Regions from separate parts of the Acidovorax sp. FW305-C-20-28 genome, predicted to be linked through region 2. Evidence: predicted binding sites of a transcription regulator. Region 2 holds the regulator's gene; the other holds the start of a gene.
What was found. Region 2 encodes sigma-54, which starts transcription at its own class of promoters, with help from an activator protein. Its sites were predicted from a motif close to TGGCANGNAANCTGCTTT; they were not measured.
Positions count from the first base shown of each region.

Region 1: a site for sigma-54 is predicted at 2,476-2,493, ahead of AC3WOH_RS19090 (TorF family putative porin). Genes of this name have one in related genera too.

Region 1 is NZ_JBYSYM010000016.1:122,912-128,103, forward strand. It holds gene AC3WOH_RS19080 (ammonium transporter) at 1-1,308, opposite strand, end outside; gene glnK (P-II family nitrogen regulator) at 1,344-1,682, opposite strand; gene AC3WOH_RS19090 (TorF family putative porin) at 1,728-2,438, opposite strand; gene AC3WOH_RS19095 (YifB family Mg chelatase-like AAA ATPase) at 2,654-4,189, shown strand; gene AC3WOH_RS19100 (MarR family winged helix-turn-helix transcriptional regulator) at 4,225-4,692, shown strand; gene AC3WOH_RS19105 (amidohydrolase family protein) at 4,705-5,192, opposite strand, start outside.
Region 2 is NZ_JBYSYM010000004.1:31,627-36,818, forward strand. It holds gene lptA (lipopolysaccharide transport periplasmic protein LptA) at 1-464, shown strand, start outside; gene lptB (LPS export ABC transporter ATP-binding protein) at 476-1,243, shown strand; gene AC3WOH_RS06615 (RNA polymerase factor sigma-54) at 1,307-2,908, shown strand; gene AC3WOH_RS06620 (VOC family protein) at 2,909-3,286, opposite strand; gene AC3WOH_RS06625 (hypothetical protein) at 3,289-3,837, opposite strand; gene AC3WOH_RS06630 (glutaredoxin domain-containing protein) at 3,847-4,338, opposite strand; gene AC3WOH_RS06635 (acyl-CoA thioesterase) at 4,525-4,968, shown strand; gene AC3WOH_RS06640 (THUMP domain-containing class I SAM-dependent RNA methyltransferase) at 4,991-5,192, shown strand, end outside.

The sequences.
Region 1 (5,192 bases), on a different contig from region 2:
GGACCACACGATGGTGAACAGCACGCTCTTGACCTGGATCCACACTTGAGCGCCCATGGCGAAGGTGTCGGGCGTCAGGCCACCCGTGCCACCCAGGCCCTTGGAGGCAAACACGCCAGTCAGGATGGCGCCCAGGATACCGCCCACGCCGTGCACGCCGAACACGTCGAACGCATCGTCCACGTTGAGCATGCGCTTCAAGCCACCCACACCCCACAGGCAGACGATGCCGGCGATCAGGCCCAGCACGATGGAACCCATGGGGCCCACGAAGCCGGCAGCAGGCGTCACGGCCACCAGGCCAGCGACGGCACCCGAGGCAGCGCCCAGCATCGAGGCCTTGCCCTTGTGCAGTGCTTCACCGGCGATCCAGCTCAGCGTGGCGGCAGCGGTGGCCAGCACGGTGTTCACGAAGGCCAGGCCGGCACCGGCGTTGGCGGCACCGGCGGAGCCGGCGTTGAAGCCGAACCAGCCCACCCACAGCAGCGAGGCACCCACCATGGTCAGCGTCAGGCTGTGGGGCGTCAGGGCTTCCTTGCCGAAGCCGATGCGCTTGCCCACCATGTAGGCGCCCACCAGACCGGCGATACCGGCGTTGATGTGCACCACGGTGCCGCCGGCGAAGTCCAGCGCGCCGTCAGCGCCCAGCAGGCCGCCGCCCCACACGATGTGGGCCATGGGCACGTAGCTGAAGGTGAACCACAGCACCGAGAAGATCAGCACGGCGGAGAACTTGATGCGCTCGGCGAAGGAGCCGACGATCAGCGCCACGGTGATGGCTGCGAACGTGCCCTGGAAGGCCACGAACACGTACTCGGGGATGGTGATCAGGGCACCGAAGGTCTCCTGCGTCACGCCCTTGAGGAAGATCTTGTCCAGCCCGCCGAAGAACTTGCCTTCACCCGAGAAAGCCAGGCTGTAGCCGTAGATGGCCCACAGCAGCGAGATCAGCGAGAAGACCACGAAGACCTGCATCAGCACGGACAGCATGTTCTTGGAGCGACCCAGGCCACCGTAGAACAGTGCCAGGCCGGGGATGGTCATCAGGATGACCAGCAGCGTGGAGGTCAGCATCCAGGCGGTGTCGCCGGAATCGACCTTGGGAACGGGGGCAGCCGGAGCGGCTTCGGAGGCAGCGGCAGCGGGCGCGGCAGCAGGGGCTGCTGCGGCAGGTGCAGCAGCAGCGGCTGGTGCGGCTTCGGCCGGTGCCGATGCCGCCGCGTCAGCGGCGGGGGCCTGGGCCAGCGACAGTCCACCAACGGACAGCAGGCTCAACCCCAGGATGAAGGAAGCAAGCAGTTTTTTCATGGCTCTTTTCTCTTGTGTGTGATGCGGCGTGCCTTTTAGAGGGCTTCCTTGCCGGTTTCGCCGGTGCGGATGCGCACCACCTGCTCGAGGTGCGTCACGAAAATCTTGCCGTCGCCGATCTTGCCGGTGCGTGCCGCGGCCTCGATGGCCTCGATCACGCGGTCCACCAGTTCATCGGCCACGGCGGCTTCGATCTTGACCTTGGGCAGGAAGTCGACCACGTACTCTGCGCCGCGGTACAACTCGGTATGGCCCTTCTGGCGCCCGAAGCCCTTGACCTCGGTCACCGTGATCCCCTGAACCCCGATGTCCGACAGGGCTTCACGCACCTCGTCGAGCTTGAAGGGTTTGATGATGGCTGTCACCATTTTCATTTTTGGTTCCTCCGGGAAGGGGCGCACAGCGCGCCCCCAAAAGATTTACAGGGTTTTGGTCAGCGTGACGATCACGCGCGACTTGTTGACAGGGCCGAAGTAGTCCTTCTTGTTGGCGCCCACCACGGCCGCGCCCAGCGACAGGCCCGAGCCGAAGTCATAGGCACCGCCCACGCTGTAGTCGATGTAGTTGGGGGCCACGATGTCGCCACCGAAGCGCGTGTAGCCCACCGATGCCTTGACGGTGATCTTGGGCGCCACTTCCTGCGCGAAGGCCAGGTTCAGATAGCCGGTGTTGCGGCCCTTGAAGCCGGGGCCGGCGTAGGCGAAGTAGTCCTTGGACAGGGTGTGCGAGTACTTGGCGGTCACGGGGCCGAAGGTGGCGGCGCCATAGACTTCGGTGGTGTTGCCGTTGCTGTTGCCGGGGTAGATGTAGGTCAGGAGGCCCACGTCCAGGTCGACCGAGCCGGCCTTGAACTTGTAGCCGCCGTAGACATCGGACTCGATGGAGTTGCGAGGCAGCCAGTCGACGCTGGAGTTCCAGTTGCCGACGTAGAAGCCCGATTCGCCGAAGGCGTAGTCGAAGCCGCCCTGGATGGCGGGCTTGACGGCCTTGACCTTGGAGGCATCCTGGTCCTGGCCACGGAACTTGTAGTTGGTGGTCAGGCTGACGTTGCCCGTCAGCTGGGCGCTGGCCAGCAGAGGCAGGGTTGCGACAAGGGCAGCGCCCAGGAACTTGATGGATGCGCGGGTCATGTTTCCTCCGGGTTGGACAAAGTAGGGACAAGCGCTTTAAGCATGGACCGTGCCATGCGCCACCGGCAGGCAATCCGCCCGCGATCGGGGCAGATGGGGATTCCCTATTAAAGTGAGGGTTGAGGGGATTGCAGGCACGCACCACCATGGTGCGATCGTGAAGCATTTCACGCCAGCGCACCATAAAACGCACCCATCTGGGGAGAAAGTCATCCATGAGTCTTGCTTTGGTGCAAAGCCGCGCCCTTCTGGGGCTGCGGGCACCGGCCGTCACCGTTGAAGTGCACCTGGCCAATGGCCTGCCCAGCTTCACCCTGGTGGGGCTGGCCGAGGTGGAGGTCAAGGAGGCCCGCGAGCGCGTGCGCTCGGCGCTGCAGAACGCCGGGCTCGAATTCCCCCACAACAAGCGCATCACCGTGAACCTGGCCCCGGCCGACCTGCCCAAGGATTCGGGCCGCTTTGACCTGCCCATCGCCCTGGGCATTCTCGCGGCCAGCGGGCAGATCGATGGCAGCCGGCTGGCGGGCCATGAGTTCGCCGGGGAGCTGTCGCTCTCGGGCGAGTTGCGCCCGGTGCGCGGGGCGCTGGCCACCAGCCTGGCCTTGCAGGCGCAGCAGATCACCGTGCAACTGGTGCTGCCGCCCGGCAGCGCCGAAGAGGCCGCCCTGGTGCCCGAGGCCCAGGTGGTGCGTGCGCGCCACCTGCTCGACGTGGTGGGCGCCTTCCTGCCGCCCGGCACCCCCGTGCCCGAGGGGGATGGCGAAGGCTTCACGCGCCTGCAGCCCACGCCCATGCTGGCCTCGCAGCAAGGGCCCGACATGGCCGACGTGAAAGGCCAGGCGATGGCCAAGCGCGCGCTGGAGATTGCCGCGGCCGGCGGCCACAGCGTGCTGATGGCCGGCCCGCCCGGCTCGGGCAAGTCCATGCTGGCGCTGCGCTTTGCCGGCTTGCTGCCGCCCATGACGGTGCAAGAGGCCCTGGAGAGCGCGGCCATTTCCAGCCTGGCGGGACGCTTCAGCCCCGAGCGCTGGGGCCTGCGGCCCACGGGTCAGCCCCACCATACGGCCAGCGCCGTGGCGCTGGTGGGGGGTGGCTCGCCACCGCGCCCCGGAGAGATTTCTCTGGCCCACCATGGAATTCTTTTTTTGGATGAGCTCCCGGAGTTCCCGAGGGCCGCCTTGGAGGCGTTGCGTGAACCGCTGGAAACCGGCCACATCGCCATCGCGCGCGCCGCACAGCGTGCCGACTACCCGGCCCGGTTCCAGATGGTCGCGGCCATGAACCCCTGCCCTTGCGGCTTTCTCGGCTCCACCCAGCGCGCCTGCCGCTGCACGCCCGACCAGATCGCGCGCTACCAGGGCAAGCTCAGCGGACCGCTGCTGGACCGCATCGACCTGCATGTGGAGGTGCCCGCCGTGCCTTCGGAGCAATTGCTCAAGGCGCCGCCCGGCGAGTCCAGTGCCGCGATCCGCGCGCGCGTGGTACAGGCCCGCGCCCGGGCCCTGGAGCGCCAGGGCAAGACCAACCAGGCGCTGCAAGGCCAGGAGATCGATGCCCACCTGCACCTGGAGGATGCGGCCGCCAAGTTCCTCAACACGGCTGCTGCGCGCCTGGGCTGGTCGGCGCGCAGCACGCACCGCGCGCTCAAGGTGGCGCGCACCATTGCCGACCTTGCGGGTGCGGATGCCACCGCTGTCGGACATGTCGCCGAGGCAGTGCAATACCGGCGCGTGCTGCGCAGTCCAGCCTGAACGCTATAGTCTCCCCACATCCTGCAGCATCACCCATGGCCAGCGCTTCCTCCCCCACCCTTGCACCCACTGCCACCGACGTGGTCGACAACAGCTATCTGCGCACGCTGGTGGGCTACAACGCACGCCGCGCGTCGTTGTCCATCATCGAGGTGTTCATGGAGCGCATGGCGGTCTATGGGCTCAAGGTGGTGGATTTCTCGGTGCTCTCGCTGGTGGCGCACAACCCCGGCATCACCTCGCGCCAGCTGTGCGCCACGCTGGGCGTGCTGCCCCCCAACCTGGTGGGCCTGATCGCCGCGCTGGACCGGCGCGGCCTGATCGAGCGCCGCCCGCACCCGAGCGACGGGCGCGCCATGGGCCTGCACCTGACCCCGGCCGGTGAAGACCTGTGCGGCCAGGCCGAGCAGACCGCAGCGCAGCTGGAGGTCGACGCCACGTCGCGCCTCACGGCGACCGAGCGCAAGACGCTGATCCGCCTGCTGCAGAAGGTCTACGACTGATCCTCTCGCGGCTCAGGCCTTCGCCGGCTTGTCCAGCCCCAGCAGGCGCACCGCATTGCCCTTGAGGATGCCGGGCATCACCTCGGGCTTGAAGCCGGCGTCCTGGAAATCCTTCATCCAGCGCTCAGGAGTGATCAGCGGGTAGTCGCTGCCGAACAGGATCCGGTCCTTGAGCAAGGTGTTGGCGTACTGCACCAGCTGCTTGGGAAAGTACTTGGGGCTCCAGCCCGACAGGTCGATCCAGACATTGGGCTTGTGCGTGGCGACCGACAGCGCCTCGTCCTGCCAGGGGAAGCTCGGGTGCGCCATGACGATCTGCATGTCGGGGAAGTCGATGGCCACATCGTCCAGGTGCATGGGGTTGCTGTACTCCAGGCGCAGGCCGCCGCCGCAGCGCATGCCGCTGCCGATGCCGCTGTGGCCGGTGTGGAAGATGGCAGGCATGCCGTACTCGGCGATCACCTCGTAGATCGGCCAGGCCATCTGGTCGTAGGGGTGGT
Region 2 (5,192 bases):
TGTTGCGCGGTGCGCGGCTCGACGTGCGCCAGGACGCGGACGGCTACCAGTTCGGCGTGGTCACCGCCGAGCCGGGCAAGCGCGCCTTCTTCCGCCAGAAGCGCGACACCCTGCCAGGCGCGCCCGACGAGTTCATCGAAGGCGAGAGCGAGGTCATCGAATACGACGGCCGCGCCGACAATGTGAAGTTCATCACCCGTGCGGAACTGCGGCGCTTCCGCGAATCCACGCTGACCGATGAGATCACCGGCCAGGTCATCGTCTACAACAACCTGACCGACGTGTTCACCGTGGATGCCAAGCCACGCAGCAGCACCAATGCCGCGGGCGACGCGCCCGCACCCGGTGGCCGCGTGCGCGCCATCCTGTCGCCCAAGGAAACCCCGGCCGGTGCCGCGGCACCGGCCGCACCGGCCTCCGGCACCACCCTGCGCCCCAGCAGCACCCTCGGCGGCGCCAAGTGAGCGAGGCTGCCGTGAACACCGTCGCCGCGTCCCCGGCGGAAAGCCGGCTGGAGGTGCACCACCTCGAAAAATCCTATGGCAGCCGCAAGGTCGTCAAGGACGTTTCGCTGGTCGTGCAAAAGGGCGAGGTCGTCGGGCTGCTCGGCCCCAACGGCGCGGGCAAGACCACCTCGTTCTACATGATCGTGGGCCTGGTGCGCAGCGATGCCGGCGATATCCGCATCGACGGCCATTCGGTGGCCCACATGCCCATCCACCGGCGCTCGCGCCTGGGCCTGTCCTACCTGCCGCAGGAAGCCTCGATCTTTCGCAAGCTCACGGTCGAGGAAAACGTGCGCGCCGTGCTCGAGCTGCAGCGCGGCGAGGACGGCCAGCCCCTGGCGCGTGCCGTGATCGAGGAGCGCCTCACGGCCCTGCTGACCGAGCTGCGCGTGGAGCACCTGCGTGCCTCGCCCGCACTGGCCCTGTCGGGCGGCGAGCGCCGCCGCGTGGAGATCGCCCGTGCGCTGGCCACGCAGCCGCGCTTCATCCTGCTGGACGAGCCGTTTGCCGGCATCGACCCCATCGCGGTGATCGAGATCCAGCGCATCATCGGCTTCCTGAAGGCACGCGGCATCGGCGTGCTCATCACCGACCACAACGTGCGTGAGACGCTGGGCATCTGCGACCACGCCTTCATCATCAGCGACGGCCACGTGCTGGCCCAGGGAACCCCGTCCGAGATCGTCGACAACGCCGAAGTGCGCCGGGTCTACCTGGGTGAACACTTCCGCATGTAGCCCCACGATGGAACGGACGCCCTTTGCCCACCCGCCTTCGCTGCAGTCCCGGAAGGACGCGCGATGAAGCCCGGCCTGTCGCTGCGCGTATCGCAGCACCTGGCGCTCACGCCGCAGCTGCAGCAATCGATCCGGCTGCTGCAGCTGTCCACGCTGGAGCTGGGCCAGGAGGTCGAGCAGATGCTCGACGAAAATCCGTTCCTCGAACGCAATGCCGACGAGGCGCCGCGCGAGGAGTTCGGCGTGGACACGGCCGATGCGCCGGCCCAGCCCGATGAGTACAGCTCCGACGATGCGGTCTACTCCAACGCCCCGGGCAGCAGCACGCCGAGCGAGTCCGTGGCCGACACGCCCCAGGGCGATGGGGAACTGGGCAGCAGCGCCAGCGACGAGCCCGACTGGAGCGGGGATGGCACAGTGGATGTGTCCCCCAACGATGCCGAGTGGGGCGGCGATGCGCCGGCCCGCAACCGCAACGATGGCGAAGGCGACGAGGCCGATGCCACCGAGCTGGCCCGCTCGCACGAATCGCTGACCGCCTTTCTGCACCGCCAGGCCCTGTCGCTGCGCCTGTCCGAGGTGGACAGCGCCGCACTGCGCTTCCTGATCGAATCGCTCAACGACGATGGCTACCTCGAAGAGCCCCTGGAAGAGCTGGCCATCGCCCTGGCCGGCCCCGACGATCTGGAGCAGATCGAGGAACTGGTGCACCGCTTCACCGTGGCCCTGCGCCTGCTGCAGAGCTTGGAGCCCGTGGGCGTGGGCGCCCGCAACCTGGGCGAATGCCTCACGCTGCAGCTCTCGGCCCTGGCGGCCGACGAGGACAGCGATGCCGACCCCGACACCGTGCAGACCGCGCTGCGCGTGTGCCAGCAGCCGCTGGAGATGCTGGCACGCCGCGACATCCGCCGCCTGACCCAGCTGTGCGGCGACGGCGAGGAGCGCACACGCGCCGCCATGGCCCTGATCGCCCGGCTGGAGCCGCGCCCGGGCCGCAAGTTCGTCGATGTGGAGCGCAACATCATCGTGCCCGACGTCATCGTGCGCAAGGCCGGGCGCGCCAACGGCCGCGACGGCCAGCACAATTTCATCGTGGCGCTGAACCCCGACGTGATGCCGCGCCTGCGCGTGCACGACATCTACGCCGGCGCCCTGCGCGGCCACAAGGGCGGCGAGGGCCACCAGGCCATGCAGCAGCGGCTGCAGGAGGCGCGCTGGTTCATCAAGAACATCCAGCAGCGCTTTGACACCATCCTGCGCGTCTCGCGCGCCATCGTGGAGCGGCAAAAGAGCTTCTTCACCCATGGCGAGCTGGCCATGCGCCCGCTGGTGCTGCGCGACATTGCCGACGAGCTGGGCCTGCACGAGTCCACCATCAGCCGGGTGACCACGGCCAAGTACATGGCCACGCCCATCGGCACCTACGAGCTCAAGTACTTCTTCGGCTCGGGCCTGGGTACGGAGACGGGCGGCAATGCATCGAGCACGGCCGTGCGTGCGCTCATCAAGCAGTTCGTCGCGGCCGAAAGCCCGGCCAAGCCGCTGTCGGACAGCCAGATCGCCGAGATGCTCAAGGAGCAGGGTATCGAATGCGCACGCCGCACCGTGGCCAAGTACCGCGAAGCGCTCAAGATCGCACCCGCCAACCTGCGCAAAGCGCTCTGATCAGGGCAGGTTGCGGAAGGCGCGGCTGGAGATGCTGACGGCATTGCCGTCCGGGTCCTTGGCATTGGCGAAGGCATAGCCCTTGGCCTGGTGCGTGGGTCCGAACTCCAGCCCCTGCGCCAGCGCCTGGGCCTTGAAGGCCTCCACTTCCGGCACATGGAAGCACAGCTTGACCCCTGCCTGCCCGAGCTTCACGCTTTTGGCCGCCTGGTGGATGAGGATGCCAGCCCCGCCACCGGGGGCGTGCAGCTCGATCAAGCCCTCCACCACCACCTCGCCCGTGGTCTCGAACCCGAAGTGCGCGCGGTAGAAGGCGGCGCTGCGCTGCATGTCGCGTGCATAGACCATCACGGTGCCGAGGACGGCAGGCAGAGCCATGGTCAGGGCGCCTTCGTCGCCGGCGCACGCCGCAGCGAGCGCAGCAATTCCAGAGCCTGGGCCGTGGGCTCCTGCGGTGCGCCGTTGACCAGCACCGTGAAGGTCACGCGCAGCTCGTTCATGCCCAGCACCCCCTGGGTCAGGTGCTTGTAGCCATCGGGTTCGGGCGCGCGGTCGGTGGCCGAGAAGTAGTAGCCCGTCTTGCCCGGGGCGCCCAGGTCCTGGAGGGGCAGATCGCTTTCGACGGCCTTGGGTTTGGCCCGGGCAGCGCCCGCCTGCACCAGGGCCCGCAACTCCTCGGCCGTGGGAGCCTTGGGCGCACTGCCCACGGGCCAGATGGGCGTGATGAGCATCTGCAGCACCTTGGCGTCCGGGCCGCTGATGGCCACCGAGGGCGGCAACTCCGCATGCGGGCGGCGCACCTGGGCGCGCCAGGGTGCCGGCAGGTCCATCACCAGGTCGTCGCGGCCGGGCAGGGGCACGCGCAGTTCTTCGGCAAGCACGGGCAGGCACAGCGCAAAGGCCATGGAAACAAGGGTGGTACGGAACATGGGGTGTGTTTATTGGCGTTTGGCAAAGACGGCGTCGTAGGACTGGGTGCTGAAACCGTTCACCCGCTGGCCATTGGTGAGCAGCACCGGCACGCCGCGCGCACCGATCTGCGCGAAGGCGGCCTTGCCGGTCGGGGTGTCCACATCGAATTCGCGGTAGGCGATGCCCTTGCCGCCCAGGTAGGCCTTGGCCGCCTTGCAGTAGCCGCACCAGGTGGCCATGTAGAGAGTGACCTCGCCCCGTGGCTGGGCCGCGGCAGCCGGGGCCCCTGCGGAGGCCTGGCCGGGCGCGGCCGGCGGCAGCGGGTTGCCCGGCACCACGCTGATGGGCGGGGCTTCGAGCTTCATGGTCTTGTGCCCCGCACCGGACGCGGGCGGCTGGTCGCTGTAGACCACCTTGCCATTCGGGTCCACGGATTTGTAGAGCGTCTGGGCGTGTGCCGTGCCTGTGAGCGAGGCCACCACCAGGGCGAGGATCAGGCTGCAGCGCAGGGGGTGCATGGGGGCTCCGGGTAAAATCGGCATCCCGGGAGCATAAGAGACTTCTGCCGCCCCGCGGTCCGCTGGGGCCATGCCTCACCCGTATGGGGCACCCTTGCAGCCCCCGATACCCTTTGCCGGGCTTTTCCGCAGGGCGCCATGTCCCCGGTTCGCTGCCTTTTCCCGATCCTTCTGTTTTCCCGCGCCATGGCCCGCATCGTTTTCGACCTTCCCGCGCAGTTCGGTTTTGCCACCGAGCTGCAGATCTACATCAGCCACGTCAACCAGGGCGGGCACCTGGACAACGCGCAGCTGCTGAGCCTGGTGTCCGAGGCGCGCGTGCGCTTCTTCCAGTCGCTGGGCTACCCCGAGGCCGATGTGGGCGGCCTGTCCACCGTGGTGGGCGACATCGTGGCGCAGTACAAGTCCGAGGGCTTCCACGGCGAGACCATGCGCGTGGAGATGGCGCCGGCCGACCTCAACCGCTATGGCTTCGACCTGGTCTTTCGCATGACCGAGAAGACCTCGGGCCGCGAAGTGGCGCGCGGCAAGGTGGGCATCGTCTTCATCGGCCGCAGCGACCGCAAGGTGGCGCCCATCCCCGAATCCATCCGCCAGCTGCTGCTGGCGCGCGCCGCATCCCACGCATGAGCGTATCCTGTCGCCCAGTGCCATGAACCAACTCCAACTCTTTCTTCCCTGCGCCGCCGGTGTCGAGGGCTACCTCGCCGACGAGGTGCATGCCATCACCGGCCTCACGGGCCAGGACCTACTGGTCGGCCGCGGCGGTGTGCTGCTGCGCGCCTCGTGGCGCCACGCGCTGCTGCTCAACCTGCACAGCCGCCTCGCGCAGCGCGTGCTGGTGCAACTGGCGC